One region of the Pseudomonas spartinae genome, then DNA from elsewhere that is predicted to be linked to it. Evidence: predicted binding sites of a transcription regulator. Region 1 holds the regulator's gene; each other region holds the start of a gene.

What was found. Region 1 encodes sigma-54, which starts transcription at its own class of promoters, with help from an activator protein. Its sites were predicted from a motif close to ANTGGCATNNANNTTGCTNT; they were not measured.
Region 2: ACN8M7_RS09320 (CmpA/NrtA family ABC transporter substrate-binding protein) is a predicted target of sigma-54. The motif match lies at 6,154-6,173, and genes of this name have one in related genera.
Region 3: flgB (flagellar basal body rod protein FlgB) is a predicted target of sigma-54. The motif match lies at 3,513-3,532, and genes of this name have one in related genera.

What each region holds. Positions count from the first base shown of each region.
Region 1 is NZ_CBDAMB010000001.1:305,824-316,208, forward strand. It holds gene mlaE (lipid asymmetry maintenance ABC transporter permease subunit MlaE) at 1-14, opposite strand, end outside; gene ACN8M7_RS01480 (ATP-binding cassette domain-containing protein) at 14-823, opposite strand; gene ACN8M7_RS01485 (KpsF/GutQ family sugar-phosphate isomerase) at 1,067-2,041, shown strand; gene ACN8M7_RS01490 (KdsC family phosphatase) at 2,041-2,562, shown strand; gene lptC (LPS export ABC transporter periplasmic protein LptC) at 2,571-3,137, shown strand; gene lptA (lipopolysaccharide transport periplasmic protein LptA) at 3,124-3,663, shown strand; gene lptB (LPS export ABC transporter ATP-binding protein) at 3,663-4,388, shown strand; gene ACN8M7_RS01510 (RNA polymerase factor sigma-54) at 4,525-6,018, shown strand; gene hpf (ribosome hibernation-promoting factor, HPF/YfiA family) at 6,118-6,426, shown strand; gene ptsN (PTS IIA-like nitrogen regulatory protein PtsN) at 6,439-6,903, shown strand; gene rapZ (RNase adapter RapZ) at 6,906-7,763, shown strand; gene ACN8M7_RS01530 (HPr family phosphocarrier protein) at 7,778-8,050, shown strand; gene pmbA (metalloprotease PmbA) at 8,116-9,462, opposite strand; gene yjgA (ribosome biogenesis factor YjgA) at 9,591-10,109, shown strand; gene tldD (metalloprotease TldD) at 10,122-10,385, opposite strand, start outside.
Region 2 is NZ_CBDAMB010000003.1:412,964-423,348, reverse strand. It holds gene ACN8M7_RS09345 (amidotransferase) at 1-106, shown strand, start outside; gene ACN8M7_RS09340 (lysophospholipid acyltransferase family protein) at 441-1,163, opposite strand; gene alaC (alanine transaminase) at 1,328-2,557, opposite strand; gene ACN8M7_RS09330 (pyridoxal phosphate-dependent decarboxylase family protein) at 2,691-4,040, opposite strand; gene ACN8M7_RS09325 (ANTAR domain-containing response regulator) at 4,191-4,769, opposite strand; gene ACN8M7_RS09320 (CmpA/NrtA family ABC transporter substrate-binding protein) at 4,788-5,999, opposite strand; gene acnB (bifunctional aconitate hydratase 2/2-methylisocitrate dehydratase) at 6,253-8,862, opposite strand; gene ACN8M7_RS09310 (DUF1289 domain-containing protein) at 9,409-9,885, shown strand; gene ACN8M7_RS09305 (universal stress protein) at 9,948-10,385, opposite strand, start outside.
Region 3 is NZ_CBDAMB010000005.1:227,671-238,055, reverse strand. It holds gene ACN8M7_RS13790 (flagellar basal body rod protein FlgF) at 1-297, opposite strand, end outside; gene flgE (flagellar hook protein FlgE) at 510-1,880, opposite strand; gene flgD (flagellar hook assembly protein FlgD) at 1,917-2,582, opposite strand; gene flgC (flagellar basal body rod protein FlgC) at 2,602-3,045, opposite strand; gene flgB (flagellar basal body rod protein FlgB) at 3,057-3,464, opposite strand; gene cheR (protein-glutamate O-methyltransferase CheR) at 3,818-4,645, opposite strand; gene ACN8M7_RS13760 (chemotaxis protein CheV) at 4,690-5,622, opposite strand; gene flgA (flagellar basal body P-ring formation chaperone FlgA) at 5,701-6,459, shown strand; gene flgM (flagellar biosynthesis anti-sigma factor FlgM) at 6,595-6,930, shown strand; gene ACN8M7_RS13745 (flagella synthesis protein FlgN) at 6,981-7,448, shown strand; gene ACN8M7_RS13740 (flagellar brake protein) at 7,540-8,289, shown strand; gene ACN8M7_RS13735 (MFS transporter) at 8,303-9,625, opposite strand; gene ACN8M7_RS13730 (glutamine synthetase family protein) at 9,664-10,385, opposite strand, start outside.

The DNA.
Region 1 (10,385 bases):
GAAATTCTGCGCATCAACCTCTCCCCAACAGATCTTCGCGGTAGTCCGGCGCTGGAAAATGGAAAGGCACCGGGCCATCCGGAATGCCTTTCATGAACTGGCGAATGCGCGGATTATCCGACTCCATCAACTCCGCCGGCGTGCCCTGCCCCAACACTTGCGCATCACCGACGACATAGAGGTAATCGGCGATGCTGGCGGTTTCCGCCAGGTCATGAGACACCAGCACACTGGTAATACCCAGCGCATCGTTGAGCAGACGGATCAGCCGCACCAGAACTCCCATGGCAATGGGGTCCTGACCCACGAATGGCTCGTCGTACAGCAGTATCTGGGGATCCAGGGCGATGGCGCGCGCAAGCGCCACACGGCGCTTCATGCCACCGGACAGCTCATCGGGCATCAGTTCGATGGCGCCACGCAAGCCCACTGCCTGCAGCTTGAGCAGGACAATGTCACGAATCATTTCTTCAGGCAGTTGGGTGTGCACTCGCAAGGGAAACGCGACGTTCTCGAACACATCGAGATCGGTGAACAGCGCTCCACTCTGAAACAGCACGCCCATCTGCTTGCGCATGTCGAACAGCGCGTCACGCGACAGCTCCGGCAGGTTGACGCCGTTGACCAGGACCTTGCCCAGCGCCGGACGCAACTCGGCGGCGATCAGGCGCAGCAAGGTCGTCTTGCCACAACCGGATGGTCCCATGATGCCGGTCACCTTGCCGCGCGGAATGCGGATGTCGACCTTGTCGAAAATCGACCGCGCGCCACGCTGAAAGCTGACGCCCTGCAACTCGATCGCGTACTCGTGCTCGGCGCTCATCTGAACTCCTTGAAAATCAGGCCTTCCTGGCAGACGCCGCCTCCAGAAGCGAAGACACGCGCCAGCCAGAGGGAGCCAAAATGGCCGCGAACTATAGCATTTGCCACACTTGCCGCCCAATAGCACCGCGGCGCGGCGTTCAGACTTGCGACAGCTTCGACAGTGCCTCGTTGCAGCGAGGGTGAGCGCGGGGACCTTTTACGTTTATAATCCTCGTCTTTTGGCCCGACAGCCCCGCCCAGCATGAACCAGACCCGCGACCTGATTGACTCCGCACAGCGCACGATCCGCCTCGAACTCGAAGCGGTGCAGGAGCTCTTGCCCCGCATCGATGCCGATTTCATCAAGGCCTGCGAGCTGATTCTCGGCTGCAAGGGGCGCGTCGTGGTGGTCGGCATGGGCAAGTCCGGACATATCGGCAACAAGATTGCCGCCACCCTGGCCAGCACCGGCACCACGGCATTCTTCGTACATCCGGCCGAGGCCAGCCATGGCGACATGGGCATGATCACCCAGGATGACATTGTCCTGGCCCTGTCCAACTCCGGCACCACCGCCGAGATCGTCACGCTGCTGCCACTGATCAAACGCCTGGGCATTCGCCTGATCAGCATGACCGGCAACCCCGAGTCGACGCTGGCCAAGGCTGCGGAGGTCAACCTCGATGCACGCGTATCCCAGGAAGCCTGCCCACTGAACCTGGCCCCGACCTCTTCGACCACTGCCAGCCTGGTGCTCGGCGACGCCCTGGCCATCGCCCTGCTCGAAGCGCGCGGCTTCACCGCCGAAGACTTCGCCTTCTCCCATCCCGGTGGCGCGCTGGGCCGCCGCCTGCTGCTCAAGGTCGAGAACGTGATGCACAGCGGCGCAAGCCTGCCCCAGGTCACACGCGGCACCAGCCTGCGCGACGCGCTGCTGGAAATGACCCAGAAGGGCCTGGGCATGACAACGGTAATAGAGAACAACGGGCATCTGGCCGGGATATTCACCGACGGTGACCTTCGCCGCGCACTGGACAAGGGCATCGACGTACGCCACGCCCAGATCGACGAAGTGATGACGCTGCATGGCAAGACCGTACGCGCCGAAATGCTCGCCGCCGAGGCCTTGAAGATCATGGAAGACAACAAGATCAGCGCGCTGGTGGTGGTCGACGGAGATGATCGCCCGGTCGGCGCGTTCAACCTCGGCGACCTGCTGCGCGCAGGAGTGATGTGATGAACGACCTGCTGCAACGCGCTCGCGCCGTGAAACTGGCGATTTTCGACGTCGATGGCGTGCTTACCGATGGCCGCCTTTACTTCCTCGAAGACGGCAGCGAATTCAAGACTTTCAATACGCTCGACGGCCACGGCATCAAGATGCTGATCAACTCGGGCGTGCGCACGGCCATCATCAGCGGACGCAAGACGCCGGTCGTCGAGCGTCGCGCCAACAACCTCGGCATCCAGCACCTGTTTCAGGGCCGCGAGGACAAACTCGTGGTACTCGGCGGCCTGCTCGCCGAACTCGGCCTAAGCTATGAGCAGGTCGCCTACCTCGGTGACGACCTGCCGGACCTTCCGGTCATTCGCCGCGTCGGGCTGGGCATGGCCGTCGCCAGCGCCGACGGATTCGTCCGCCAGCACGCGCATGGGGTAACCCAGGCGCGCGGCGGTGACGGCGCGGCACGGGAGTTCTGCGAACTGATCATGCGTGCCCAAGGCACACTGGATGCGGCCCAAGCCGCCTATCTGTAGAGAACAGCATGCTGCGTAAATTTCTCAACACCCTGATCTTTGCCCTGATTGCAGTCGTAGTGGCTGCGCTGGGCTACTGGAACCTTGCACCGGACAGCGGCCGCCAGACCCAGCAGGCCAGCAATGACAATGTCGTCGACTTCTACGCTGTCGGCGCGCGCACCGTGCAGTTTCAGGATGACGGCAAACTGCATTACCGCATGACCGCGGACAAGCTCGAGCACGTCAAGAGCACCGACATCACCCTGATCGACACCCCCAAGCTGGACCTCTATCGCGGCACCGAGCTGCCATGGAAGGTCACCAGCCAGCGTGCCGAAGTCTCCCCTGGCGGCGTCGAGGTAGAACTGATCGACGACGTGCGCATCGCCCGCACCGATGCCAAGAACCGTCCAACTATCATCACCAGCAGCCGCATGACCGTTATTCCCGACAAGGAATATGCGCAGACCGAGCAAGCCGTTAGAATCGTCGCGGCCAACGGGGTGACCACGGCACAAGGAATGAAAGCGTACTTGAATGACGGCAGGATGCTCCTGCAGTCCAACGTAAGAGGCCAGCATGAGGTTCGTTAATACCCTCCCCCTGATTCTCAGCCTCGGCGCCGCATTGGGAAGCGCGGCTGCCTGGGCACTGCCATCGGATCGCGATCAACCGATCCGCATCCAGGCCGACAGTGCAGAACTGGATGACAACCAAGGTGTAGCCGTCTACCGCGGTGATGTAGTCATCACCCAGGGCACTCTGAAGATCACGGGCGATACCGTGACCATCACTCAGACCAGCAGCGGCGATATCGATGTCTTCACCTCGGTCGGCAACCTGGCCTACTACGAGCAGAAGCCTGCCGTGGACAAGGACATCGTCAAGGCCTACGGCAAGACCATCCAGTACTTCGCCAGCAACGAGCGTATCGTGCTGATCGACCAGGCCAAGGTGATTCAGGAAGGCAACACCTTCGAAGGCGAGAAGATCGTCTATGACACCCGCCGCCAGATCGTCAACGCAGGTCGCGCCACAGGTGGCAATGTCAGCACGCCGCGCCCGCGTATCGACATGATCATCCAACCGAAGAACAAACCCGCGGATCAACAGCAGTAATGGCCACTCTCAAAGCCCAACATCTGGCGAAAAGCTACAAGAGCCGCCAGGTCGTGCGTGACGTCAGCCTGAGCATCGAAAGCGGCCAGATCGTCGGCCTGCTCGGTCCCAACGGCGCCGGCAAGACCACCTGCTTCTACATGATCGTCGGCCTGGTGCGCGCCGATCAGGGACGCGTACTGATCGACGACCTGGACGTCAGCCACCAGCCCATGCACGGTCGCGCGCGCGCCGGCATCGGCTACCTGCCGCAGGAAGCCTCGATTTTCCGCAAGCTGTCGGTGTCGGACAACATCATGGCCATCCTCGAAACGCGCAAGGATCTGGACCGTGCCGGACGCCAGGCGGAGCTGGAAAACCTGCTGCAGGAATTCCATATCCACCATATCGCCGACAGCCTCGGTATGAGCCTGTCCGGTGGCGAGCGACGCCGCGTGGAGATTGCCCGCGCCCTGGCGACCAACCCCAAGTTCATCCTGCTCGACGAACCTTTCGCCGGCGTCGACCCGATCTCGGTTGGCGACATCAAGCAGATCATCCATCACCTCAAGACCAAGGGCATCGGCATCCTGATCACCGATCACAACGTGCGTGAAACCCTGGACATCTGCGAAACCGCCTACATCGTCAACGACGGGCAGCTGATCGCAGAAGGTGACGCCGAGACCATCCTCGCCAACCAGACGGTGAAAGAGGTATACCTTGGCCATGAATTCCGCCTGTAGGTCGCCTGTTATTTCGCTACAGAAATATTGCAACCCCTAGGCAAAAACAAGAAATTCAGGCATATAATTTGCTTCCTGGCGGCGCTTCGGCGCCCTGATGTGGAAGGCGTAACTCGCCAGTAAATTAAGGTCTGCAATGAAACCATCGCTAGTCCTCAAGATGGGCCAGCAGCTGACGATGACCCCGCAGCTGCAACAGGCTATCCGCCTCCTCCAACTGTCGACCCTGGACCTGCAGCAGGAGATCCAGGAGGCACTGGAATCCAATCCCATGCTCGAACGCCAGGAAGATGGCGACGACTTCGACAACAGCGACCCGATGGCCGATGGCGCCGAAAGCGCCGCCCCCGCGCCGAGCAAGGAAGAGACTTACCAGGAAACCACCCCGACGGTCGACAACCTCGAGGAAGGCGAGTGGGGCGAACGCATTCCCAACGAGCTCCCCGTGGATACCGCCTGGGAGGACGTCTACCAGACCAGCGCCAGCAGCCTGCCAAGCAACGACGATGACGAGTGGGACTTCACCACCCGCACCTCGACTGGCGAGAGCCTGCACAGCCATCTGCTCTGGCAACTGAACCTTGCGCCCATGTCGGACAAGGATCGCCTGATCGCCGCCACCCTGATCGACTGCATCAACAACGATGGCTACCTCGAAGAAACCCTCGAGGAAGTGACCGAGTCTTTCGACCCCGAACTGGACATCGAGCAGGACGAAGTGGAAGTGGTGCTGCACCGCATCCAGCAGTTCGAGCCGGCCGGCATCGGTGCCCGTGATTTGCGCGAGTGCCTGCTGCTGCAACTGCGCCAGTTGCCAGCCAACACCCCCTGGCTGAACGAAACCCAGCGCGTGGTGGGCGACTACCTGGAGCTGCTCGGCAGCCGCGATTACGCCCAGCTGATGCGGCGCACCAAACTCAAGGAAGACGAGCTGCGCCAGGTCATCGACCTGATCCAGCGTCTGAATCCGCGCCCGGGCTCACAGATCGAATCCAGCGAACCGGAATACGTCGTACCCGACGTGATCGTGCGCAAGCACAACGACCGCTGGCTGGTCGAGCTCAACCAGGAAGCCATGCCGCGCCTGAGGGTCAACCCGCAGTATGCCGGCTTCGTCAAACGTGCAGACTCCAGTGCCGACAACACCTTCATGCGCAATCAGTTGCAGGAAGCGCGCTGGTTCATCAAGAGCCTGCAAAGCCGCAACGAAACGCTGATGAAGGTGGCAACGCAGATCGTCGAACATCAACGCGGCTTTCTCGACTATGGCGACGAGGCGATGAAGCCTCTGGTGCTGCACGACATCGCCGAAGCGGTAGGCATGCACGAGTCGACCATCTCGCGCGTCACCACGCAAAAGTTCATGCACACGCCGCGCGGTATTTACGAGCTGAAATACTTCTTCTCCAGCCACGTCAGCACCTCCGAAGGCGGTGAATGCTCGTCCACCGCGATCCGCGCGATCATCAAAAAACTGGTTGCAGCAGAAAACGCGAAAAAGCCGTTGAGCGACAGCAAGATCGCTGGTTTACTGGAGGCACAAGGCATCCAAGTCGCCCGTCGGACAGTCGCCAAGTATCGTGAGTCCCTCGGCATAGCGCCCTCCAGTGAGCGCAAGCGACTGATGTAGGCCAGATCGACTGAAGGCCTCGAGCCTTCAGGCCAAAGTGTTCCGGTGGCGGGTCGAACCAGACCCGTCTCTTACACAAGGCAACAAGGAGAAAGCGGTATGCAAGTCAACATCAGTGGACATCAGCTGGATGTGACCGACGCCCTGCGTGACTATATCGGCGAGAAACTCGGCCGACTGGAACGCCACTTCGACAAGATCACCAACGTACAGGTGACCATGGAGGTCGAAAAACTCAAGCAGAAGATCGAAGCCACCCTGCATGTCGCCGGCGGCGAAGTCGTCGCCAACGCCGAACATCAGGATATGTACGCTGCCATCGACCTCTTGGCCGACAAACTCGACCGTCAACTTATCAAGCACAAGGAAAAGCAGCTCGAACGCCTGCAAGGCGCCACGGCCCGCTAACATTCCCCATCCATGATCCGACTTGAAAATATCCTGACCCCCGGCCGTTCCCTGGTGAACGTGCCGGGCGGCAGTAAGAAGCGCGTGCTCGAACAGATCGCCAATCTGGTTGCGCGCGACCTGCCCGACCTGGATGCCCAGGACATCTTCGAAAGCCTTATCGCCCGCGAGAAGCTCGGTTCCACCGGCTTCGGCAACGGCATCGCCATTCCGCACTGCCGCCTGGCCGGCTGCAGTACACCGATCAGCGCTGTATTGCACCTGGAAACTGCCGTCGACTTCGACGCCATCGACGGCGCACCTGTCGACCTGCTGTTCGTACTCCTGGTACCGGAGGCAGCAACCGATGCGCACCTGGAGCTCCTGCGCCAGATCGCCAGCATGCTCGACCGCCAGGATGTACGTGAACGTCTACGCCATGCCAGCAGCGGCGAAGATCTCTACCAGGTTGTCGTGGACATTCAGAACGGTCACTGAACATGCGCCTGATCATCGTCAGCGGTCGCTCGGGCTCGGGCAAGAGCACCGCCCTCGATGTACTTGAGGACAACGGCTTCTATTGCATCGACAACCTGCCGGCCGGCCTGTTGCCGGACCTGGCCGAGCGCTTCCTGCCGCACAGCGACATGCTGCTGCCGCAGGTTGCCGTCTCCATCGATGCGCGCAATCTGCTGAGTCAGCTCAAGCGCTTCCCTGAATTGCTCGATGAAGTGCGCAAGCGCAATATTCGTTGCGACGTGCTTTATCTGGATGCCGAAGACGAGACGCTGCTCAAGCGCTTCTCGGAGACGCGCAGGCGTCATCCGCTGACCAACGACAATCGCTCGCTCGCAGAAGCCATCGCTTATGAGAGCCAGCTTCTGGCGCCGATCACCGATCGTGCAGACCTCAAGATAGACACCACCCGCCTGAATCTCTATCAACTGCGCGACACACTCAAGCTACGCCTGCTAGGCCAGACTCAGACTGGCACCGCCTTTCTCGTCGAGTCTTTCGGCTTCAAACGTGGCATGCCGGTGGATGCCGATCTGGTCTTCGATGCACGCTGCCTGCCCAACCCCTACTGGAAGCCGGAGCTGCGTGATTACTCGGGCCAGGACCAGCCGGTGATCGACTATCTGGCTGCGCAGCCGGAGGTCGAGGAAATGTATCAGGACATCCTCGCCTATCTGGAGAAATGGCTGCCACGTTTTGCCGCCAGCAACCGCGCCTACGTCACCGTTGCAGTTGGCTGCACCGGCGGCCACCACCGCTCGGTTTACCTGGCCAACCGCCTCAGCCAGGCGCTCAAACATTCGCTGAAGAACGTCCAGGTGCGTCACCGCGACCTCAGCTAAGGAACCCTGCCGCGATGCCAGCACGTGAAATCACCATCATCAACAAACTCGGCCTGCATGCCCGCGCTGCAGCGAAATTCGTCGGTGTGGCGAGCACCTACCCGTGCCAGGTCCGTATCGGGCGCAGCGCCGAAAGCCTGGTAGACGGCAAGAGCATCATGGCGGTGATGATGCTGGCTGCCGGCAAGGGCACCAACGTGCACCTGGCGACCGAAGGAGAACAGGACGATCAGGCGATGAACGCCCTGGTCGAGCTGATCGAAAACTACTTCGACGAAGGCGAGTAAGCCCTCCCGACAAACGACAAGGCCACCCGCGGGTGGCCTTGTCGTTTCTGCCGGTTCCGCCGTGCTCAACTGCCGGCGACGGTCATCTTCTCGATCAGCACCGAACCGGTGCAGATATTGCCGCGGCGCTCGAGGTCACGACCGACCGCGACGATCTGACGGAACATGTCGCGCAGATTGCCGGCGATGGTGACTTCCTGCACCGGGAACTGGATCTCGCCGTTCTCGACCCAGAAACCCGCCGCGCCGCGCGAGTAATCGCCGGTCACCAGGTTCAGCCCCTGGCCCATCAGCTCGGTGACCAGCAAGCCGCGCCCCATGCGTCGAATCAGCGCGTGCTGGTCCTCATCGCCATGGGTGACGAACAGGTTGTGCACGCCGCCGGAGTTGGCCGTGCTCGGCAGGCCCAGCTTACGGCCGGAATAGGTGCCGAGCACATAGGAGACCAGCTCCCCCTTCTCCACGAACGGCTTGGCGTATGTGGCCAGGCCGTCACCATCGAAGGTCGCACTGCCCAGTGCGCGCGGCAGATGCGGACGTTCGTCGAGGCTCAACCATTCGGGGAACAGACGCTGACCGAGCGCCCCCTCAAGGAACGAGGACTGACGGTACAGGTTACCGCCAGAGATCGCCGCCAGCAGGTGACTGAACAGGCCGCCGGCCAGCTCGGCGGCGAACAGCACGGGGACTTCGCAGGTCGGCACCGGACGCGCCCCGAGGCGACTGACCGCACGCTCGGCGGCGCGCTGGCCGATACCTTCAGCACCTGCGAGCAGCTCGCCCTGGCGATTGACGTCGTACCAGTAGTCGCGCTGCATCTGCCCCTCGCCCTCGGCGATCATCACGCAGCTCAGGCTGTGCCGGGTGCTGGCATAACCGCCGATGAAGCCGTGGCTGTTGCCATACACACGGCAGCCCTGATGGGTATTGAGACTGGTGCCATCGGCGTTCTTGATCCGCGGATCGGCAGCGAAAGCCGCCGCCTCACACACCAGCGCCTGCTCGACGGCCTGCTCTGGAGTGATTGACCAAGGGTGATAGAGATCCAGCTCAGGTAACTCGCGCGCCATCAGCGCCGCATCAGCCAGGCCGGCGCACTCGTCCTCGGACGCATGCTTGGCAATCGCCAGGGCCGCTGCCACGGTTTCGCGAATGGCCTCGGCGCCAGTGGCCGAGGTACTGGCCGAGCCCTTGCGCTGACCGACGTAGAGCGTGATACCAAAACCCTGGTCACGATTGAACTCGACGGTTTCCACCTCACGCTGGCGCACCGTGGTGGACAGCCCCTGGCCGGCCGAGACGGCCACTTCACAGGCACTGGCGCCCTGGCGCTTGGCCTCGGCGAGAATGGCCTCAACCTGCTCCTGCAGTGCCGGCAAGGCCTGCGGCCCGATGCGTTCTACTTCACTCATAACCACTCCCGATTCTCTTGGCGCAGGCCCAGCATTCGCACACTCAAGGCCTGCTCTCGACTGCCCGCCCACAGGCCGGCAGTCACGGTTACTGCTATCATGGCGGCGTTTCCCTCTGGACCCACCCCATGTCTGATTCCTACGACGACTTCTCCCTGGAGAAGAGCAAATCCCAGGTCAAACGCGAACTGCATGCCCTGCAGGAGCTTGGCGAGCGACTGACCACGCTCAAGGCGGATCTGCTGGCCAAGATGCCGCTGACCGATGCCCTACGCCGCGCCCTCACCGATGCGCCGAAACATACCGCCAATGCCGCGCGCAAACGCCACATCCAGTTCATCGGCAAGCTGATGCGTGAACAGGATGTCGAAGCGATCATCGCCATGCTCGACCAGGTGGACAGCTCCACCCGCGAGTACAACGAGCGCTTTCATGCCCTCGAGCGCTGGCGCGACCGTCTGATCGCCGAAGGCGACAGCGCGCTGGAGAGCTTCGTCGAACTCTACCCCGAAGCCGACGTCCAGCATCTGCGCGGGCTGGTTCGTCATGCTCAGCACGAGGCCGCACGCAACAAGCCACCAGCCGCGGCGCGCAAGGTGTTCAAGTACATCCGCGAGCTCGACGAGATCCAGCGCGGCCTGCGCTGACTCAGCAGTGCATCACGCACCGGTGCCGCCGACGGTGATCGCGTCGATCTTCAGCGTCGGCTGACCGACGCCCACAGGCACCGACTGACCATCCTTGCCGCACGTGCCGACACCACTGTCCAGCGCCAGGTCGTTGCCGACCATGGACACCCGGCTCATGGCCTCCGGCCCGTTGCCGATCAGGGTCGCCCCCTTGACCGGGGCGGTGATCTTGCCGTCCTCGATCAGGTACGCCTCGCTGGTGGAGAAGACGAACTTGCCGCTGGTGATATCCAC
Region 2 (10,385 bases), on a different contig from region 1:
GGTCTATCAGCAGGGTGTGGACAGCCTCCAGCATGCGCAGCAGGGCAGCGCCGTGGCTGAGTGGATGATGCGCTTCGTTGCCCAGGGCAAGCAGGCCAAGGCCTGAGGCCAGTTTCTGCGAAGATGAAAAGCCCGGTTTTCCGGGCTTTTTCATGCCTGCTGGGTGAGTACGAAGCAAGGCGAGATCCGCTCGCTTCTGCTTGGCAGTGGGCCTCTGCTCCGGCCAGGTTCAGACGATGGGTCAGCTTGTGGCTGTATTCGATACTGCGCGCCATTGCCGTGGGCTTGAGAGAGGCGGGACAGGTTCTGTGCTCCAGGCCAAGAGTTGGCGTGGGCACAGAATCGTCTGAGTCATTTCGCTTGAATAACGGGTGCTCGGCAGCGTCGCTATCGCTGGATCTGATGGTTGAGCTGGGTTATCCATTCGGACCGTATAGGCATCAGGCCGACGCCAGTTCCCTGTCCATACTGCTGATGCACTCGCTCATGGCCTGTTGGCAGCGCTCCATCAAGGCGGGCATATCATCCAGGCTCATGCCGGCAGTGGGGATGGCAGGCAGCGAGCGAATCATGATGCGGCCGCTGTTCCAGCGATTCAGGCGCATGGCTTGGCTGTAGTTGCTCACGCACACCGGGATGATCGGCACGCCGGCGCTGATCGCCATCTGGAACGCCCCTTTCTTGAATGGCAGCAGGCCGCGGCCGAGGTTGCGCGTGCCTTCGGGGAATACCCAGATCGAGGTGTCGCGATTGCGCAGGGTTTCTGTGGTGGTCAGCATCGCGCGCTTGGCGGCGACGGCGTTGCTGCGATCGATCAGCACGTTACCGGCCAGCCAGTACAGCTGACCGAAGAATGGCACCCACTTGAGGCTCTGCTTGCCAATGCTCACGGTGCGCTGCGGCACCACGCGTCCGAGCACGTACAGATCGAAGTTGGACTGGTGGTTGGCGATGATCACGCAGGAACGCTGGTGCTCCAGTAGGGGGAGTACATCGGTCTTCAGCTTCAGGCGCAGCAGGCACAGCGCGGGCAGCGAATAGAGGCGGGCGCAGAGGCGGCTGTTGTCCGGGTTGAACGGGCGACACAGGCCGATCAGCAGACCCAGGAGGCCGGCCAGGATGAAATGCACGCCCATCAGCAGCATGCGCAAAACGAAGAGCATTGGGGAGAACCATCGGAGGAGGGGCGCGCAGTGTACGGACGTTCACTCTGCCGGGCAATTGCTTGAAACCTGCGCCTGGTGTCGGCTAACGTCCTGAATTGTCGCAGAACTTGTCGGTTTCCGTGGTCCATGTAGAAAGGGCGCCTCACGGCGCCCTCTGTGGTTTACTCGGTCTCTGCCTTGGCCGGCTTGCCTGGCAGCAAACCGTCGGCACGGAACATCGCCTTGATGCCGCGCAATGCCTGACGGCTACGGTCCTGATTCTCGATCAGGGCGAAGCGCACGTGGTCGTCGCCATAGTCACCAAAACCGAGGCCGGGCGAGACGCAGACCTTGGCCTCGGCCAGCAGTTTCTTGGCGAACTCCAGCGAGCCCAGGTGAGCGTAGGCCTCGGGAATCTTCGCCCAGATGTACATCGAGGCCTTGGGCTTCTCCACCATCCAGCCGATCTCGTGCAGGCCCTTGACCAGCAGGTTGCGGCGCTGGCGGTACTGCTCGGCGATGTCCAGCACGCACTGCTGGTCACCTTCCAGGGCGGCGATGGCTGCCACTTGCAGCGGGGTGAAGGTGCCGTAGTCGTGGTAGCTCTTGATCCGCGCCAGGGCGCTGACCAGCTCCGGGTTGCCCACCATGAAGCCGATGCGCCAGCCGGCCATGTTGTAGCTCTTGGACAGGGTGAAGAACTCCACCGCGATGTCCTTGGCGCCGGGCACCTGCAAGATCGACGGTGCCTTCCAGCCGTCGTAGACGATGTCGGCATAGGCCAGGTCATGCACCACCAGTACGTCGTACTGCTTGGCCAGGGTTACCACGCGCTCGAAGAAATCCAGCTCCACGCACTGGGCGGTGGGGTTGGACGGGAAGCCGAGGATCATCATCTTCGGCTTGGGAATCGATTCGCGGATGGCGCGTTCCAGCTCGGCGAAGAAGTCCACGCCCGGCACCAGGGGGACGGAACGCACCTGGGCGCCGGCGATTACCGCACCGTAGATGTGGATCGGATAGCTGGGGTTGGGCACCAGCACGGTATCGCCATGATCCAGGGTGGCCAGCATCAGGTGCGCCAGGCCTTCCTTGGAGCCGATGGTGACGATGGCTTCGCTTTCCGGATCGATCTCCACGTCGTAGCGGTCCTTGTACCAGCGCGAGATGGCGCGGCGCAGGCGCGGAATACCGCGAGAGGTGGAGTAGCCGTGGGTGTCTTCACGCTGAGCGACCTGCACGAGCTTGTCGACGATGTGCGGCGGAGTCGCGCCATCGGGGTTACCCATGGAGAAGTCGATGATGTCCTCGCCGCGACGGCGTGCGGCCATCTTCAGTTCGGCGGTGATGTTGAAGACGTAGGGGGGGAGACGATCGATGCGCGCAAAGCGGCGCTTGGCATTGTCAGCCATGATTTCCTCGGATACGTAAGCGCCCGGAACCGTCCGAGCGACGCTGGCCACCGCTGTGGCCGGTGGCAAAGATAAGGGCTGTCGAGCTTGGCTGTCCAGTGCAGTTGCCGGCGAAAACAGCGCAGCAGTCGCTTCAGCTCAGCTCGTTTTTCAAACGCAGCAGCAAGGCGCCGAGTGCTTTCACATCGGGATCTTCGGTGCGCCAGGAACAGAGACTCAGGCGAAAGGCGGGGCGTCCCTGCCAGACGGTCGGTCCGAACCAGACTTCGCCGGAGGCCTGGGCTGCCTGGCGGATGGCGATGGTCTGTTCGTCCGAGTCGCCACGCACCAAGACCTGGTTCAGCACAACCCGATTGAGTACCTGATAGCCGGCGTTGCGCAGTGTGTGGGCCAGCTCTTCAGCCTGGCGGATATGGCGGTCGATCATCGCCTGCAGACCTGTACGGCCCAGATAGGCCAGGGCCGCCCAGATGGCGATGCCCCGGGCGCGGCGAGAGAACTCCAGCGTCAGGTTTTTCTGTGCATCCTTGCTCGCCGAGGCGTAGGCGGCATCGCTGTTCATCGCGACGGCCAGTGCATCGGCGTCACGGCAGATCGCCATGGCGCAGTCGTAGGGGGTGTTCAGCCATTTGTGTCCATCGGTCGTCCAGCTATCCGCCAGCTCGACGCCCTCGAGCAAGTGCGCCGAGGATGATGCGCGCGCCCAGAGGCCGAACGCGCCATCGACATGCACCCAGGCGTTAGCCTTGCGGGCGACGGCAATCAGCTCGGCAAAAGGGTCGAACTCGCCGGTATTGACCTCGCCGGCCTGCAAGATCAGCAGCGTGCGCTCATCCAGTTCAGGGAGGCGGGCCGGGTCGATACGCCCGTACTCGTCCACGGGGGCGTAGTGCAGGTGGTTCATGCCGAAGCCGAGCACGCGCAGCGCTTTCTTCACCGTGATGTGCGCCGTTTCCGCAAGTACGACGCGGATCTGCGGTGCGCCGAGCAATCCGTCACCATCGAAATCCCAGCCCTGGCGGGCCAGTAGCGTGCGCCGTGCAGCGCAAATACAGGCCAGGGTGCAGGCGGTTGCACTGGTGCCAAAGCCCACCGCGCTCTGATCCGGTAGCCCCAGCGCTTGGCAGACCCAGCGTCCTGCAATCTTTTCCAGTCGATCAGCGACTGGAGAATTGTCGAAGGACGAGGCGCATTGATCCCAGGCCAGTACCAGGCGTTCGGCAGCGGCTGCCACTGGCAGCGTCGCGCCGATGACGAAGCCGAAGTAGCGCGCAGCATTGCTCGCCACGGTGGCCGGTGAGCCAATCTCGTCGAGTTGGCGCAGCACCTGCTCGGCATCGCCGCCATCCTCCGGCAGGCTCTGGTCGAAAGTGGCCAGGGCCGCGAGGGCCTGGGCGTCGGGGAAGACCCGCCGTCCGTCAAGGCTGTCCAGGTAGGCGAGAGCTCGTCGATCGGCTTCTGCCAGCAGATTGCGTTCGTTCATGGGCTGTACTCGGTATAGGGCTGAGACCGCTTACCCTAGCCGAGGCGCGCCGGACGGGGCATACACAGGCGCCAGCGAAGGCGACTGCTACAGTTGCCCGAGTGATACAGTCTGAACCGATACAGTGCACTGTTTAAGCGGTACAGTTGCTCAGCCGCCGAGCATGTCGTGCATGGCGATGATCTGTTCGGCCACCTGGATCAGCTTCTGCTGGCGGCTCATGGCCTGGCGCCGCATCAGGGTGTAGGCCTCCTCTTCGTCGCAGCTCTTCATCTTCATCAGCAGGCCCTTGGCCAGTTCCACGCGCTTACGTTCGGCCAGCTGCGCATCACGTGCCTGCAACTGCGCACGCAGCGCCTGGTCGCTCTCGAAGCGGGCCATGGCGACGTCGAGAATCGGCTGCAGGCGCTGGGCATGGATGCCTTCGACGATGTAGGCGCTGACGCCGCTCTGGATCGCCTGACGCATCACGCCGGGGTCATGCTCGTCGGTGAACATGACGATCGGACGCGGCTGGTCGCGGCTGACCAGCACCACCTGTTCCATCACATCGCGTCCGGGGGATTCGGTATCGATCAGAATCACGTCCGGGCGCACCGCCTCGACGCGCTCGGGCAGGTCGATGGTCAGGCCGGATTCGTCGATGACCTCGAAACCCGCCTCGATCAGCGCGCATTTCAGGCGGCCGACTTTCTTGGGGGTATCGTTGATCAGCAGGATACGCAGCATCGATGGCTCTCCGGGCAGTTACAGGGCGACAGCCGGGCCGTCGGCCAGGGTGTGGAGGCGAAAGCTGCGGGCGTAGGCGGCTGGATCGCTGCCGTCCCAGCAGGTGCCGTCCTGCAGGATCGAGCGTCGCATCTCGCTCGGCACTGCGATGCCCAGTGCCGTGGCGGCCTCGCGGTACAGGGCCAGTTGCTGCACCTGACGGGCTATGCCCAGATAGTCGGGGTCGCTGCGTAGCAGGCCCCAGCGGCGGAACTGGGTCATGAACCACATGGCGTCGGACAGGTACGGCTGATTGACCAGGCCGCCGGCGTGGAAGCGCAGCGGGTGCTCGTCCTGCCAGGCGTGGCCGAGGCCGTCCTGATACTGGCCGAGGAAGCGTGGTGTGATCGCTGAAACCGGGGCGTTGACGTATTCGCTGCCGCTCAGCAGCAGGGCGGTGCTGCGTTTGTTCTCTTCGCTTTCGTCGATAAAGCGCGCGGCCTCGAGCACGGCCATGATCAGGGCGCGGGCGGTGTTGGGGTTCTGCTGGGCGAAGGCGCGGGTGCAGCCCAGCACCTTCTCCGGGTGATCCGGCCAGATCGCCTGGATGGTGGTGACGGTGCAGCCGAGCTGCTCATCGACGGCCTTGGCGGTCCAGGGTTCGCCGACGCAGAAGCCGTCGATGCGCTCGGCCTGCAGGTGCTTGATCATCTGCGGTGGCGGCACCACCACGCTGTCGACGTCGCGCAGGGGGTGAATGCCCTGGCTGGCCAGCCAGTAGTAGAGCCACATGGCGTGGGTGCCGGTGGGAAAGGTCTGGGCGAAGGTCAGGTGTGCTTCATGCTGGTGCACGTATTGGTGCAGTGCCTCGCCATTGGTCACGCCGGCCGCTTGCAGGGTGTGCGACAGGTTGATGCTCTGGCCGTTCTGGTTCAGCCCCATGAGTACGGCCATATCGGTTGCCGGAGCGCCGCCAAGGCCAAGCTGCACGCCATAGATCAGGCCGTACAGGCTATGGGCGGCGTCCAGCTCGCCGCTGAGCAGGCGGTCGCGCAGGCCGGCCCAGGACGTCTGGCGTTGCAGTCTGATGCTCAGTCCGTATTTCTCGGCGAAGCCCTGAGTGGCGGCCACCACCACCGAGGCCGAATCGCTCAGCGCCATGAAGCCGATGTCCAGCACGCTCTTTTCCGGAGCGTCGCTGCCCCAGGACCAGGTCAGGGCGTCGCTGCGAGGGGTTTCGTGTTCGCTCATGCTGCTTCCTTAGGCTCACCAGAGGGGGCTTGGCTCGCCGATGGCTGGCCACAAAAAAGCGTCGTACCGAACCCTGGCGCGAAAGGCCGGGATCGATACGACGCCGTTGTCGATCAAGCCATTCCGTCGTTGGAAAGGCTGTTTGTATTCTGATGAAGCAAGGCATATGCCAGCCTGCCAGGTGGCTGGCTGTCAGGAGCGATTGGCCATAAAAAAGCCCCGCACGAGGCGGGGCTTTTCTGTAACGCGTGGATCAGGCCTGAACGACCGGGATCTTGGCGTTTTCCGCAGCTTCACGGAAGTCGGCGATCTGGTCGAAGCTCAGGTAGCGGTAGATGTCGCCAGCCATGCTGTCGATATCCTTGGCGTAGACCATGTACTCCTCGACGGTCGGCAGCTTGCCGAGAATCGAAGCGACCGCAGCCAGTTCGGCAGAGGCCAGGTACACGTTGGCGCCATCGCCCAGACGGTTCGGGAAGTTACGGGTGGAGGTCGACACCACGGTGGAGTTGGCAGCGACGCGAGCCTGGTTACCCATGCACAGCGAGCAGCCCGGCATCTCCATGCGCGCACCGGCCTTGCCGTAGATGCCGTAGTAGCCTTCCTCGGTCAGCTGGTGAGCATCCATCTTGGTCGGCGGCGACAGCCACAGACGGGTCGGGATGCCGCCCTTGACCTTGTCCAGCAGCTTGCCGGCAGCGCGGAAGTGACCGATGTTGGTCATGCACGAACCGATGAACACTTCGTCGATCTTGTCGCCAGCCACGGTGGACAGCAGGCGGGCGTCGTCAGGGTCGTTCGGGGCGCACAGTACCGGCTCGTTGAGCTCGGCCAGGTCGATTTCGATGACTTCGGCGTACTCGGCATCGGCGTCGGCGGACAGCAGTTGCGGGTTGGCCAGCCAGGCTTCCATGGCTTGAGCACGACGCTCCATGGTGCGGGCATCACCGTAGCCTTCGCTGATCATCCAGCGCAGCAGGGTGATGTTGGACTGCAGGTATTCGGCGATGGCCGCTTCCGGCAGTTTGATGGTGCAGCCGGCAGCCGAACGCTCGGCAGAGGCGTCGGACAGCTCGAACGCCTGCTCGACGGTCAGGTTGTCCAGGCCTTCGATCTCGAGGATGCGGCCGGAGAAGATGTTCTTCTTGCCTTTCTTCTCGACGGTCAGCAGGCCTTTCTGGATGGCGTAGTAAGGGATGGCATGCACCAGGTCACGCAGGGTGATACCCGGTTGCATCTTGCCCTTGAAGCGCACCAGAACGGATTCCGGCATGTCCAGCGGCATGACGCCGGTGGCAGCGGCGAAGGCCACCAGGCCGGAGCCGGCCGGGAAGCTGATGCCGATCGGGAAGCGGGTGTGCGAGTCGCCACCGGTGCCGACGGTGTCAGGCAGCAGCATGCGGTTCAGCCAGCTGTGGATGATGCCGTCGCCCGGACGCAGGGACACGCCGCCACGGGTGCGGATGAAGTCCGGCAGGGTGTGGTGGGTGGTGACGTCGATCGGCTTCGGATAGGCCGCAGTGTGGCAGAAGGACTGCATGACCAGGTCAGCGGAGAAGCCCAGGCACGCCAGGTCTTTCAGCTCGTCGCGGGTCATCGGGCCAGTGGTGTCCTGGGAGCCGACGGTGGTCATCTTCGGTTCGCAGTAGGTGCCCGGGCGAACGCCTTTGCCTTCCGGCAGGCCGCAGGCCTTGCCGACCATCTTCTGCGCCAGGGTGTAGCCCTTGCCAGTGTCGATCGGTGCTTCCGGCAGTGCGAACAGGTCGGTCGGGCCCAGGCCCAGCTCGGCACGCGCTTTCTCGGTCAGGCCACGGCCCACGATCAGCGGGATACGGCCGCCAGCGCGGACTTCGTCGAGCAGCACCGGGGTCTTCAGTTCGAAGGTGGTGATGACTTCGTCGGTGCCGTGCTTGCAGACTTTGCCAGCGTGCGGGTAGACGTCGATCACGTCGCCCATGTTGATGTTCGAGACGTCGAACTCGATCGGCAGAGCGCCGGCATCTTCCATGGTGTTGTAGAAGATCGGGGCGATCTTGCTGCCGAAGCAGAAACCGCCAGCGCGCTTGTTCGGCACGTAGGGGATGTCGTCGCCGAAGAACCACAGCACCGAGTTGGTGGCGGATTTACGCGAGGAACCGGTACCGACCACGTCACCGACGTAGGCAACCGGGAAGCCCTTGGCCTTGATCTCTTCGATCTGCTTCAGCGGGCCGACAGCGCCTTGCTGCTCCGGCACGATACCGTCGCGAGCCATTTTCAGCATGGCCAGGGCGTGCAGCGGGATGTCAGGGCGCGACCAGGCGTCCGGGGCAGGGGACAGGTCGTCGGTGTTGGTTTCGCCAGGCACCTTGAACACGGCCAGGCTGTATTTCTCGGCGATGACCGGCTTGTTGGTGAACCATTCGCCATCGGCCCAGGATTGCAGTACGGCCTTGGCGTTGGCATTGCCAGCCTTGGCTTTCTCGGCGACGTCGTGGAAGGCGTCGAACATCAGCAGGGTGTGCTTGAGTTGTTCGGCAGCGACAGTGCCCAGGGTGGCATCGTCCAGCAGCTCGACCATGGTGGCGATGTTGTAGCCGCCCTGCATGGTGCCCAACAGCTCGACAGCGCGTTGCTTGTTGATCAGCGGGGAAGTGGCTTCGCCCTTGGCAACGGCAGAGAGGAAACCGGCCTTGACGTAGGCGGCTTCGTCGACGCCCGGCGGTACGCGGTTGGTGATCAGATCCAGGAGGAATTCTTCTTCACCGGCCGGTGGGTTTTTCAGCAATTCGACCAGGCCAGCGGTCTGCTCGGCGTTCAGCGGCTGGGGAACGATTCCCAGGGCGGCACGCTCTTCTACGTGTTTGCGATAGGCTTCAAGCACAGTTATTACCCTCATCAGTGGTCCCAAAGGGTTGTCCGGGACGCGATCCAGAGACCCATGAACCGGGCGCTTTTCGACTTTATGAGCCGATCAGCCGAGGTTTCACGAGTGTCTTGTAGAAGCTGCTTTCAAAGTTTTACGCCGGCAGGACGGTTTCTGATGAGGGCGGACGCAAGCGCTCGGGGGGACTCCAAGTGGCTGCGCCGCCATCGTACCTGCAGGATCGACTGTGCTCGTGACGCTTTGAAAACAGCTTCCAACGGACATTGGCGCCATAAAAGGCGGGCCGATTCTAATGGAAAGCGCGAATAAAGTTAAGCCGATGTCCTTGTCGTGGCAGGCTGCTGAAAACCTGAGCGGGGTAGGCAATACAAGGCAGAAATGGCGGGAAAAGCGCAGTTTAGCTGCCCTAAATGAGCATTTTTAGGCTGTTTTTAACGCAGTAGTGTCAGCGCAGGTAGTTTTCAGTGGCCTGTCGGCAGGGGTGATCTGGATTAGACAAAGGGCTAAGATGCCAGGCTGTTTTGCCGTCTATGTTGTTTCGCCATGTCCAATCAGCGCATCAAGACGCCCTGCGTGGGGCTTTGTTCGACCGTTTACGGTGATGTCGTGTGCCGTGGTTGCAAGCGCTTTCACCATGAAGTGATCAACTGGAACAGCTACAACGACGATGAGAAACGTGCCGTCTGGACGCGCCTGGAAGTCTTGCTGGTGCAGGTGATGGCGGCCAAGCTGGAGGTGTTCGACGAGCAGCGCCTGCGACGCCAGCTGGAGCAGCGGCAGATTCGCTTCGTACCGCAGCAGTCGCCTTATTGTTGGGCCTATCAGCTGATCGCACGCGGCGCACGGGTGATCAACCAGTTGGAAGCCTACGGCATGGTGTTGTTGCCCGAGTTTCGCAACTGGGCGCTACCTGAATTGCGCGATGCCATCGACCGTGAGTTCTTCCTGTTGTCCGAGGCGCACTACGAGCGCTACATCGCGCCGAAGTTTCTGCGCGAGGGACTGGAACTGCGGGTTTGACTCCTGCGATCCAATAAAAATGCCGCTCGCAATCGAGCGGCATTTTCGTTTCAGTCAATGGCTCAGCGCTGCGCCACCAGCTCTTCGAGATGAGCGATGACATCGTCAGGCTTGAGCACCAGTACGTCGCTCTCCAGTGCATCGAGTATGACCTCGGCAGTGTTGCCGATCAGCGCGCCGGAAAGGCCGGTGCGCGCCACGGTGCCGATCACCGTAACCGCCGCGCTGATCTGGTGGGCGACCTGCGGAATCACCACGTCGGCCGGGCCTTCGAGCACGTGCAGGCGATCGTCGCTGATGTCGTATTCGGCCTGGAAGCTGCGGCACTGTTCGCGGTAGCGCGCTTCGATGGTTTCCTTGAGCTGAAAGGTGGGGTCGGCGGCCGACAGCATCGGCGTCGGGTGTGCGGTGACCACATGCAGGGTGCCCTTGGCCAGCCCGGCGATATCGTAGCCGTGGCTGACGATGCCGGAGTGCAGTGCGTGGTGCTCGCCGTCCGC
Region 3 (10,385 bases), on a different contig from region 1:
ATAGGCTTCGCTGCCATCAGGAGCCTGCACGGCTATCCAGCCCTTGCCGCCCACCGCCACATCCATGTCACGCCCGGTTTCCTGCAGCGAGCCCGGACGAAAATCGGTGGCGGGACGTTCGCTCATGGCAAACACCCGAGCCGGAAAGGTTTCACCGAACAGCGGCATGGAGCGCGCCTGCTCGAAATCACGGCGGAAACCCGTGGTGGAAACGTTCGCCAGGTTGTTGGCGTGGGCGCGCAGCCCCAGGGTGTTGTTCTGCGCTCCAGTCATGGAGACATACAGCATCTTGTCCATGGTAATTCTCCGAGTGGGCGACACGCCCTTGGCTCTTTGCAAGCTTTAAAGCAAGCGCTGTGCCAGCCACGAAAAACAAATACAAGAGACTGATTTAAAAGGATTTTATAGGAAGAGAGAGATTGCAAAGAAAAGCCGGCGGCGGGGTTTTGCCGGCCCTTGAACGGCAAAGCGGCAAGCCTGGCTTGCCGCTTTGCCTCTACCGCCAGTCATCAACGCAGATTGATGATGGTCTGGGTAATGGCGCTTTCGGTCTCGATGGTCTTGGCGTTGGCCTGGTAGTTACGCTGCGCAACGATCAGGTTCACCAACTGGTCGGACAGTTCGACGTTGGAGTCCTCCAGCGCACCTGCCTGCAAGGCGCCCAAGGTGCTGCTGCGTGGCGTACCGACCACCGGCTCACCCGACTCGAACGACTGCACCCAGCCGGTCTTGCCCACAGGGGTCAGCCCCTGAACGTTGGCAAAATTCGCCAACAGCACCTGCCCTTGCACCTTGGACTGGCCGTTGGTGTAGCGGGCGAAGATCACCCCCGTATCGTCGATCTCGATACCAGCCAGCTGACCGGTGGTGTAACCATCCTGGCTCACGGCATTGACCCCGAAGGAGGCGGCGTACTGGGTCGAACCGCGCATATCGAAGGTGAAGGCCTCGCTATCGGCGCCATTGGCCACCATGGTGCCTGGGTTGGCCGGATCCTCTTCAGCCGGCACCCAGTCGGTATCGGCGAGCGCAAAGACACCGTTGGGCGTTCCGACCGGGATGGCGGGTGCATCCAGAGCCGGATTCGCCGGCGTGCTGGCCAGCGGCGTCAACGCCGGATTCGCCAGTTGCCCTGCGGCATCGTAGTTCACTGCATAGCTGAACGGTTGGTTGCTGGTGGGATCACGTGGGTTGACGCCATCGATCAGCACATGCATGACCCAGCCATTGTTAGCCGGAGCTTCGTTCTTGACGAAGTACTGGCTCATCACGTGGGCATTACCCTGCGAATCGTAGATGTTGGTCGAGGTCGACCAGTTGAAGGATTTCGAATCACTCGGGTCGAAGGTCGGCGCCGCCATGGTCCCGGCATTGGCGGGACGAACGGCATTGGAGTTCAGGTTGGTCCGCTGGGAGACGGTGGTAGTCGCCCGGGGCTCCTGCTGGCCAGCACTGACGCGCAGATCAGCCTGCACCGGCAAGACGTTGCCGCTGTCATCGGCCGCATACCCCTGCAGGCGGTAGCCGAAGTTGTTGACGATATAACCATCGCGATCAGTGCCGAAATAACCCGCCCGGGTGTAGCTCATCTCACCGTTGTTGCTGGTCATGAAGAAGCCATTGCCGTTGATGGCCATATCCAGCGCATTGTTGGTGTAGTTGACGTTGCCCTGATTGAACAGCTGCGAAACGTCCGCCAGCAGCACACCGCTGCCCTGAGCGTTCTTGCCGGTACCCAGCACGGAAGCGGCGTAGACATCGGCGAACTCGGCACGAGACTGCTTGAAGCCTGCAGTGCCGGCGTTGGCGATGTTGTTACCGGTGACGTTGAGGTCGCTGGTCGCAGCACGCAGACCGCTAAGACCAATATTGAACGACATGGAAAACTCCTTTGCCGGAACTGCCGGCGGCAATAGTTATTGGCCGATGACCTGCACTTGAGAAAGCGGAACGCTGCCCAGACCAGCAAGGTTGAGCATCAGCTCACTGCCGCCCAAGGTGACGCTGTCGACGTTGGCCGGCAGCAAGGTGTACAGCCCCTTGGTCTCGCCGTCGTAGGTGGCCTGAGCCTCGAATTTATAGGTACCCGGCGGCACCACATTGCCGTCGGAGTCCTTGCCATCCCAGATGAAGCTGACGTTACCGGCAGCCTGCTCGCCCAGGTTGACGCGCGTCACCAGCGAACCGGAATTGTCGTAGACATTGACGTACACGTTGCTGCTGCTGACCGGCAAAACGGTACTGGCCTTGAAGCTCTCGCTGGTATCGACCACAGCTTTCTCGCTCGGCACGATCACCTTGCGCCCGACCAGAGAAGACGCCTGCAGCGCCTGCGAGGACTGGAAGCTGGAAAGCATCGACCCCATGCTGGTGTTGAGCTTCTCGATTCCCTCCACCTGACTGAACTGCGCCAGCTGGGCGATGAACTCACCGTTACCCTGAGGCTCCAGCGGGTTCTGGTTGTTGAGCTGCGCCACCAGCAGGTTCAGAAACTCGTTCTTGCCGAGATCCTTGCTTTTCGGACCTTCCGGCTTGAGCTGGTATTGATCCAATACAGAGCCAGCGCCATTTACGGTACTCATGTGATTTCCTCGTCTCGGCTTACTGACCCAGCGTCAGCACACGCTGCAGCATCTGTTTGGCGGTGTTCATCATTTCAACGTTGGTCTGGAAAGCACGACTGGCTGAGATCATGTCGGCCATCTCCTCGACCACATTGACGTTCGGGTAGTAGACATACCCGTCGGCATTGGCCATCGGGTGATCAGGCTCGTAACGCGGCATCAGGCTGCTCTGATCCTCGATCACACCCAGCACCTGCACACCACGACCGGCCTCATCCTGCTCGGCGAACAGCGAACCACGGTCGCCGTTCTGCGCCTGCTGGAACATGGTGGCGAACACCGGATGGCGAGCACGGTAGGTCTGATCCAGGCTCGAAGACACGGTCTCGGCGTTGGCGATGTTGCTGGAAATGGTGTTCAGGCGAGTGCTCTGGGCGCTCATGCCGGTTCCGGCGATGTTGAAGACACTGGCAAGGGACATGGTCGCGCTCCTTATTCGCCGCGCAGGGCTGCAGTCAGCCCTTTGAATTTGCTATTGAGAAAGGTGAAGCTGGCCTGGAACTGCACCGAGTTCTCGGCGTAGTTCGATTGCTCGATCTGCAGGTCGACGGTGTTCTGGTCCAGCGAGGCCTGGAACGGCGTGCGGTACGGCAGCTCAGCTTCGCCGCTGCTGACGCCTTCGGCCGGGATGTGGCGGCTGTCGGTGCGATTCAGGGAAACGCCACCGCGCTGCATGCGATTGCTTTGCTCGGCCAGGACGCTGGCGAAGTCCAGATCACGCGCCTTGTAGTTCGGGGTATCGGCGTTGGCGATGTTGTTGGCCAGCACCTCGGCGCGCTGGGCGCGGAAACCGAGTGCCTGTTCGTGGATGCCGAGTGCTCTGCCGAAGTTGATGCTCATGTTCCGAACCTTTGCCGCTTGGGCCATGTGGTCTCTGTTACAAGCTACTCAGCAAAGGCTGTGCCAACCAAAATAAACCAATAAAATCAGTCACTTACAAAAATAAACAGCTAACAAAAGCGGCAAGGCGGCAAGGCCTTACCGCCTACTGGCAAGCGAGCGGCAACACCCAGAACGGAGATTGCCGCCCACGGAAATGCGGCGCGCCCCCTGCGCGCTGCCCATGAAGTTGCGTCAGATTGCCGGTGCGCCCTCTCCATCCAGCCATACGCAGCCGAACCACCATGGCCAACCCCAGAAACGCAAACGGGAGGCCATTGGCCTCCCGTTACTGGACTGAACACACCGCGCGGCTATTTGGCCTTGTAGATGATCCCTGGACTGCACTGCACCATCTGGTACTTTTCCGGCAGGCCATTGAGCGCCTCGGAAGCACCAAGGAACAGATAACCACCCGGCTTCAACGTGGCGTGAATGCGCGTGAGGATGTCCTTCTTCACCTCGGCCGAGAAGTAGATCAGCACGTTGCGGCAGAACACGATGTCGAACTTGCCCAGCGCCGCGTAGCTATCGAGCAAATTGAGCGGACGGAACTCAACGCGGCTCTTGATCGGCGCCTTGACCTGCCAGCGACCCGGCCCTTTCGGATCGAAGTAACGCTGCAGGCGCTCCTGTGAAAGCCCCCGGCCCATGGCCAGGCTGTCGTACTCACCGGATTTGCAGTTGCTGAGCATCGACGGCGAAAGGTCGGTGGCAACGATCTGCACACCGGCCTTGAGCTGGCCGAGGTTGCTGCGCTCGAACTCGTCGATGGACATCGACAAGGAATAAGGCTCCTGACCGGACGAGCATGCCGCCGACCAGATGCGCAAGCGCTGAGCCGGATAGGCCTTGATTAGCTCCGGCAGCACGCGACTCTTGAGCACCTCGAAGGGATAGGTGTCGCGAAACCAAAGCGTCTCGTTGGTCGTCATGGCATCGACCACCTGCTCGCGCAGCCCTCCGCGTGGCTGGCTTTGCATACGCTGCACCAGCTCGCCCAGGGTCTTGATGCCGTTCTGTTCCATCAGCTTGTTCAGACGGCTGGAGACCAGATACTGCTTGTTGCTACCAAGCAAAATACCGCAGGCCTTTTCCAGGAAAGTCCGGAACTGCTCGAAATCCAAATTACCTGAAGACACTAATGCCGCCTCACCAACCATAACGTTCGCCAAAGGTCGTCCCTTCAGCCCCCTTCCGATACACGAATGCGATCGACCACACGCGCTGCCAGATCATCTGGCTTGAACTTGGCAAGGAAGTCATCAGCCCCCACCTTCTTCACCATCGCCTGGTTGAACACACCGGAAAGCGAAGTATGCAGGAGGATATGCAGCTTCTGCATGCGCGGATCGCTACGAATCTCCGTGGTCAGGGTGTAGCCGTCCATTTCCGGCATCTCGATGTCGGAAATCAGCATCAGCAATTCCTTGTCAGGATGCCGCCCTTCCTCCGCCATTTTCTTCAGGTAATTGAGCGCCTCGCGGCCATCATTCAGCGCGGTCACTTCAACACCAACAGTCTGCAGGCAGCGCGAAACCTGTTTTCGCGCCACCGAGGAGTCATCGACGATCAGCACATGCTTGGTCACCGCCTGACTCTGAACCTGATCATCGATGACGCCAGCGGAGATCACCTCGGAGGTCGGAGCGACCTCGGCAAGGATCTTCTCGACGTCGATGATCTCGACCAGCTGTTGGTCGAGCCGCGTGACTGCGGTCAGGTAGTGATCGCGACCGGTACCCTTGGGTGGCGGATGGATCTCTTCCCAGTTCATGTTCACGATCCGTTCGACCGAGCGCACCAGAAAACCCTGAACCTTGGTGTTGTACTCGGTGATGATCACGAAACTGGTCTTCAGATCTCCCAGCGGCGCACGGCCGGTAGCAATGGAGAGATCGAGAATCGGAATGGTGCCCCCACGAATGTTAGCCACGCCCCTCACTACCGGGCTGGATTTGGGCATGATGGTGAGGTTCGGGCACTGCAGCACCTCTTTCACCTTGAATACGTTGATCCCGTATAGCTGTGGGCCTTCCAGGCGAAACAGCAACAACTCCAAGCGGTTCTGCCCCACCAGCTGAGTTCGCTGGTTAACCGAATCCATCAACCCGGCCATGCCCGGACTCCTTCTCGTCTAGTCACGCGTACCCCGTTTGAGCCTAGCAGGCGGCACGGGGCTTGCTTTGCATTGCTTATGAAACAGAGAACGTCATCATTCCGTCAGCCGCTGGCAAAGTGCCTTGCAACTTTGTTCGTTTTACTCGCTTTGCCGACACTCGGCTACAGCGGTACGGCGGCGGCTGGCTTCACCAGCACTGAACAACTTATCGGCGTCACCGAGTCTTTTCTTGAGCAGGCGACCACCGAATATCTACAGCGTAGCGAAATTCAGGGCCGCCATGAGATTCGTGTCAATCGGCTCGACCCGCGCCTGCGCCTACCGCTATGCGACCAACCCCTGACCACCACGCTGGAAAGCCCGGCGCAGCCACTGGGCCGCGTCACCACCCGGGTCCGTTGCGATGGCAGCGCCCCATGGACGGTGTTTGTCCCTGCTGAAGTCCGCCTGTATCGCCCCGTCGTCGTACTGACGCGCCCCCTCAAGCGCATGAGCGTAGTCAAGGCTGCGGATCTGAACCTGGTTGAGCGCGATGTCGGGCAATTGGGACAGAACTTCCTCACCGACCTGAGCCAGGCGATCGGCAAGAAATTGACGCGTCAACTCGGCAGTAACCAGATTCTTCTCTCGACTCATCTGCAAGTGGCCGAGGTCATTCGTCGGGGCGATCAGGTGGTGATAAGCGCTCGCGGTACCACCGTCAACGTGCGCATGCCCGGTGAAGCCCTTACAGACGGGGCGCCGGGTGAGCAGATCAACGTACGCAACCTGCGCTCGCAGCGAGTGGTGCGAGCCCGTGTGGTCGGTCCAGGGCAGGTGGAAGTATCCATGTAGGCATGTTTCTTGTAGCGCAAAGGTCTGGCGATTCCCTACACTGTCCCAAGACGCAATGAAATTAGTCCTAAAGTTTTCCCGGCAGTGGCCGAAAAGCATGGCAAGCGTCCACCATATCGTCCGAGGTTCTGCATCATGGTCATCGACTTCAACCGGCTGAACAATGCCAATACGCCCGCTAACACGGGACGTACCGGCGCGACTCAGACTGGCAATCGCAACGAGTCGGCGCAGCCGAGCAAGGCGCCTGTCACCGGTAGCGATGAGCAAACCAACGCCAAGAGCGGTGAATCCGTGCAACTGAGCCGTGAGGCACAGCAGTTGCAAACTATCGGCGAGAAGCTGCGTGATCAGCCAATCGTCAACAAGGAGCGTGTGGCCGAGCTGAAGCAGGCCATCGCCGACGGCAGCTATCAGGTCGACAGCAAACGCGTCGCCCAGAAACTGCTCGACTTCGAATCCCAGCGCTAGTCCCAGGGCTGCGCTGGGGGTGTTGGACGCCCGACCCCCAAGAGCCCGCCATGCACGACACAGCCTTGCTTGACCTGTTCTCCTCCGATATCGGCACCGCCGAGCAATTGCTTGAGCTGATCGATAGCGAATTCCAGGCGCTCACCGAACGTGATCTACCACGCCTCGATAGCCTGCTCGGTGAAAAACAACCCCTTCTTGCCCTGCTCCAGCAACATGGCAATGACCGTAGCCGCCTCCTGCAAAACGCCGGCCTGAGCGCTGATCGCGACGGACTGACCGCGCTGGCGAGCCAATCCCCCGTGGGCGGACAGCTAATTGCACGCAGCGAAGAACTTTCTACCTTGCTGCAACGCTGCCAGGAAGCCAACCTGCGCAATGGTCGCCTGATCCGCGCCAGTCAGGCCTCCGTCGGTAGCGTCCTGGGTATTCTGCGCGGCGGAGAGACGCCCGGCCTCTATGACAGCCGTGGCAGTGCCGCTAGAATCGCGCAGCAAAGACCGCTCAGCCAGGCCTGAGCCATCCCCCCAACAAAAAGCACAGGGACATGCAGGCACTCCGCCAGTATGCTAGTGCCGTTGTAGCCCATGATTCGGAGAGTTCCGACCTGTGTCCAGCGCGTTCAACGACGAGAGCGGTCCTCAACCGCCCAAGGTGCTCAAGACATCCATAGAGATCATTGCCACCCTGCGTCAACTGCAACAAAACCATGACCCCCTGATCATTCAGTTCAAGGGGCGTGGCCTGCGTTTCCAAAGCTACCTCGTTGAGATCGACAAGGATCGCGCACGTGTGGCGCTGGACGAAATCATCCCCAATGATGGCGAGCGCTTTCTCAAGCAGGGTGAAACCTTCAATGTCGAAGCGTTTCGCGACGGTGTACGAGTCGCCTGGACCTGTGATCACGATGTACAACTCGGTGAGCTGGAAGGCGCACCCTGCTACTGGACACCGCTACCCAGCGAAGTGATCTATCACCAGCGCCGCAGTGCCTTTCGCGCACAGCTGAAGCAGGGCGACCTGGTCAAGGTTGTGCTCAATGGCGACAAGCTACGCGAACCGCTACCAGGGCACCTGCTGGATATCTCGGCTACCGGCTGCAAGCTGCGCTTCGCCGGCAATCTCTCCCAGCAGTTGAACAACGGCCAGGTGCACGAGCGCCTTACCGCCTACCTGCCCTTTGGCAACATGACCTGCGCCGTGGAACTGCGTCACGTGCAGTACGACGACAAGGTCGACATGACCTTCGTCGGTACGCGCTTTCACCGCATGAACGGCCTGGAACAACGCCAGGTCGAGCGCTTCGTCTATCAACTGCAGCGCGAGGCGCGCCGCACCGAGAGCGACGGCCCCTTCTAAGTCACTGCAGCCTCTACTGGGCTGCCTGTGCCTTCTGCTGGTCTTCTTCAGCCGCCGCCGCTGCTGCCGCAGCAGCGGGCTCCTGCATCTGCTCCTGCACGTCCTGCTCATCCACGCGCGGATCGAGCGCAGCGACCAATGGCGAGCTGGTGACGTTACCGGGCATAGCCATGTGCTGCAGCGGTGCGTCATCGACTTGATGCAGATGCGTCACCACCTCCGGACGAATGCGCCAGATCAGGATCAGCGCGCAGACGCAGACGAACACGTACAGCATGTTGGCCCCGTAGAAGCGCATCAGTACGCCGGTCAGCAACGGGCCGATACAGGCGCCGACACCGAACGTCACCAGCAGCATGGCGGTGAGCGACACACGCCGCTCCGGCTCCACGTGGTCGTTGGCCAGTGCCACCGCCAGCGGATAGAGGCTGAACTGCATCAGGCTGACCAGAAAACCAATGCAGATCAGCAGACCGAGAAAGACTTTCGGCAACGCCGCCAGCGGCAGTGCCGCTAACAGCAGCAAGACGGCGCAGCCGCGAATCAGGCGCACGCGGTCTTGACGATCCGATAGCCAACCCAACGGCCATTGCACCAGCAGGCCTGCCAGAATGCAGCTACCCATGAACAGACCCACCTGCTCGGTCGACAAGCCCATACGCGTGGCATACAGCGGCGCCAGACCATAGAAGGAGCCGATCAGCAGGCCGGCCACTGAAATGGTGGTCAGCGACAGCGGTACACGCTTGAGAAAGAAACGCAGTTCCAGCGGTGCTGGATGCAGGGGCGCCGGGTGCAGGCGACGGGTCAGCGCAACCGGCACCAGACAAAGGGCAAAACACAATGCCACCAACATCAACAGCTCCAACCCCAGCGTGGGGTGAACCACCAACGTCAGCTGCCCGAGAATCAGCCCCAGATAAGAGGCGGCCATATAGCCACTGAACACCAGACCGCGCTGCTTGGCTTCGGCCTGCTCGTTGAGCCAGCTCTCGATCACCATGTACTGACACATCATGCCCAGACCAACGAGCATGCGCAGAAACAGCCAGAACGGCAGCCACTCCACCAGACCGTGCCCCAGCACCGCTGCAGTGACCACCCCGGCACAAGCTACGTAAGCACGGATATGCCCGACCCGGCCGATAAGCCGATGCCCCAGCTTGCCACCCAGTACCAGGCCGAAATAGTTGGCCGCCATCAACGCACCGACCCACAGACCGTCGACCGTATCGGCCAGACGCAGCGCCAGGTAGGTACTGAGCAGACCGGAGCCGAGCAACATCAACAACGTGGCGAAGTACAACGAGCGGAATGACTTCCAGATCAGTCGCATTGGCGGGTAAAGCTCCTTGTGCGGTACTGGGGTCGGCGTCAAGCCTGCGCGGCGAGAACACGACGCTCCCAGGGCGTAATTTCATCGTAGAAACTGGTCAGTTCCATGGTCTTGCTGGCGATGTAACCTTCGATGAATTCCGCACCGAACAGTTCGATTGCCAGCTCACTGCGTTTCAGACGCTCGATGGCCGCGTGCATGGTACAGGGTAGCGCCAATTCGTCAGGCACCTCGAATTCACCCTGGATCGCTGCGCTTGGTTGCAGCTCGCATTCCAGGCCATGCAGCCCGGCAGCTAGGCTGGCCGCCAGCGCCAGATAAGGGTTGGCATCAGCGCCTGGCAGGCGATTTTCAACTCGTCGAGCTACCGGGGCACTGGCCGGAATGCGCAGCCCGGCGGCACGATTGTCCGCCGACCAGCAGGCATTGTTCGGCGAGGCATAGGGATGACACAAGCGCTGATAGGAATTCACGTGCGGGGCGAAAAGCAGGGTGAAATCGGCCATTGCAGCCTGCTGGCCACCAATGAAGTGATAGAAAGCCGGCGTAGCCTCACCATCGTCGGCGCTGAAGATATTGCGGCCGCTACCCTGCTCCACCACGCTCTGATGAATATGCATGGAGCTGCCCGGCGTATGCGCCAGGGGTTTGGCCATGCAGACCACGGACAGGCCATGCTTGAACCCGACCTCCTTGAGCAGGTGCTTGAACAGGAAGGTCTGATCGGCCAGTTGCAGCGCATCACCATGCAACAGGTTGA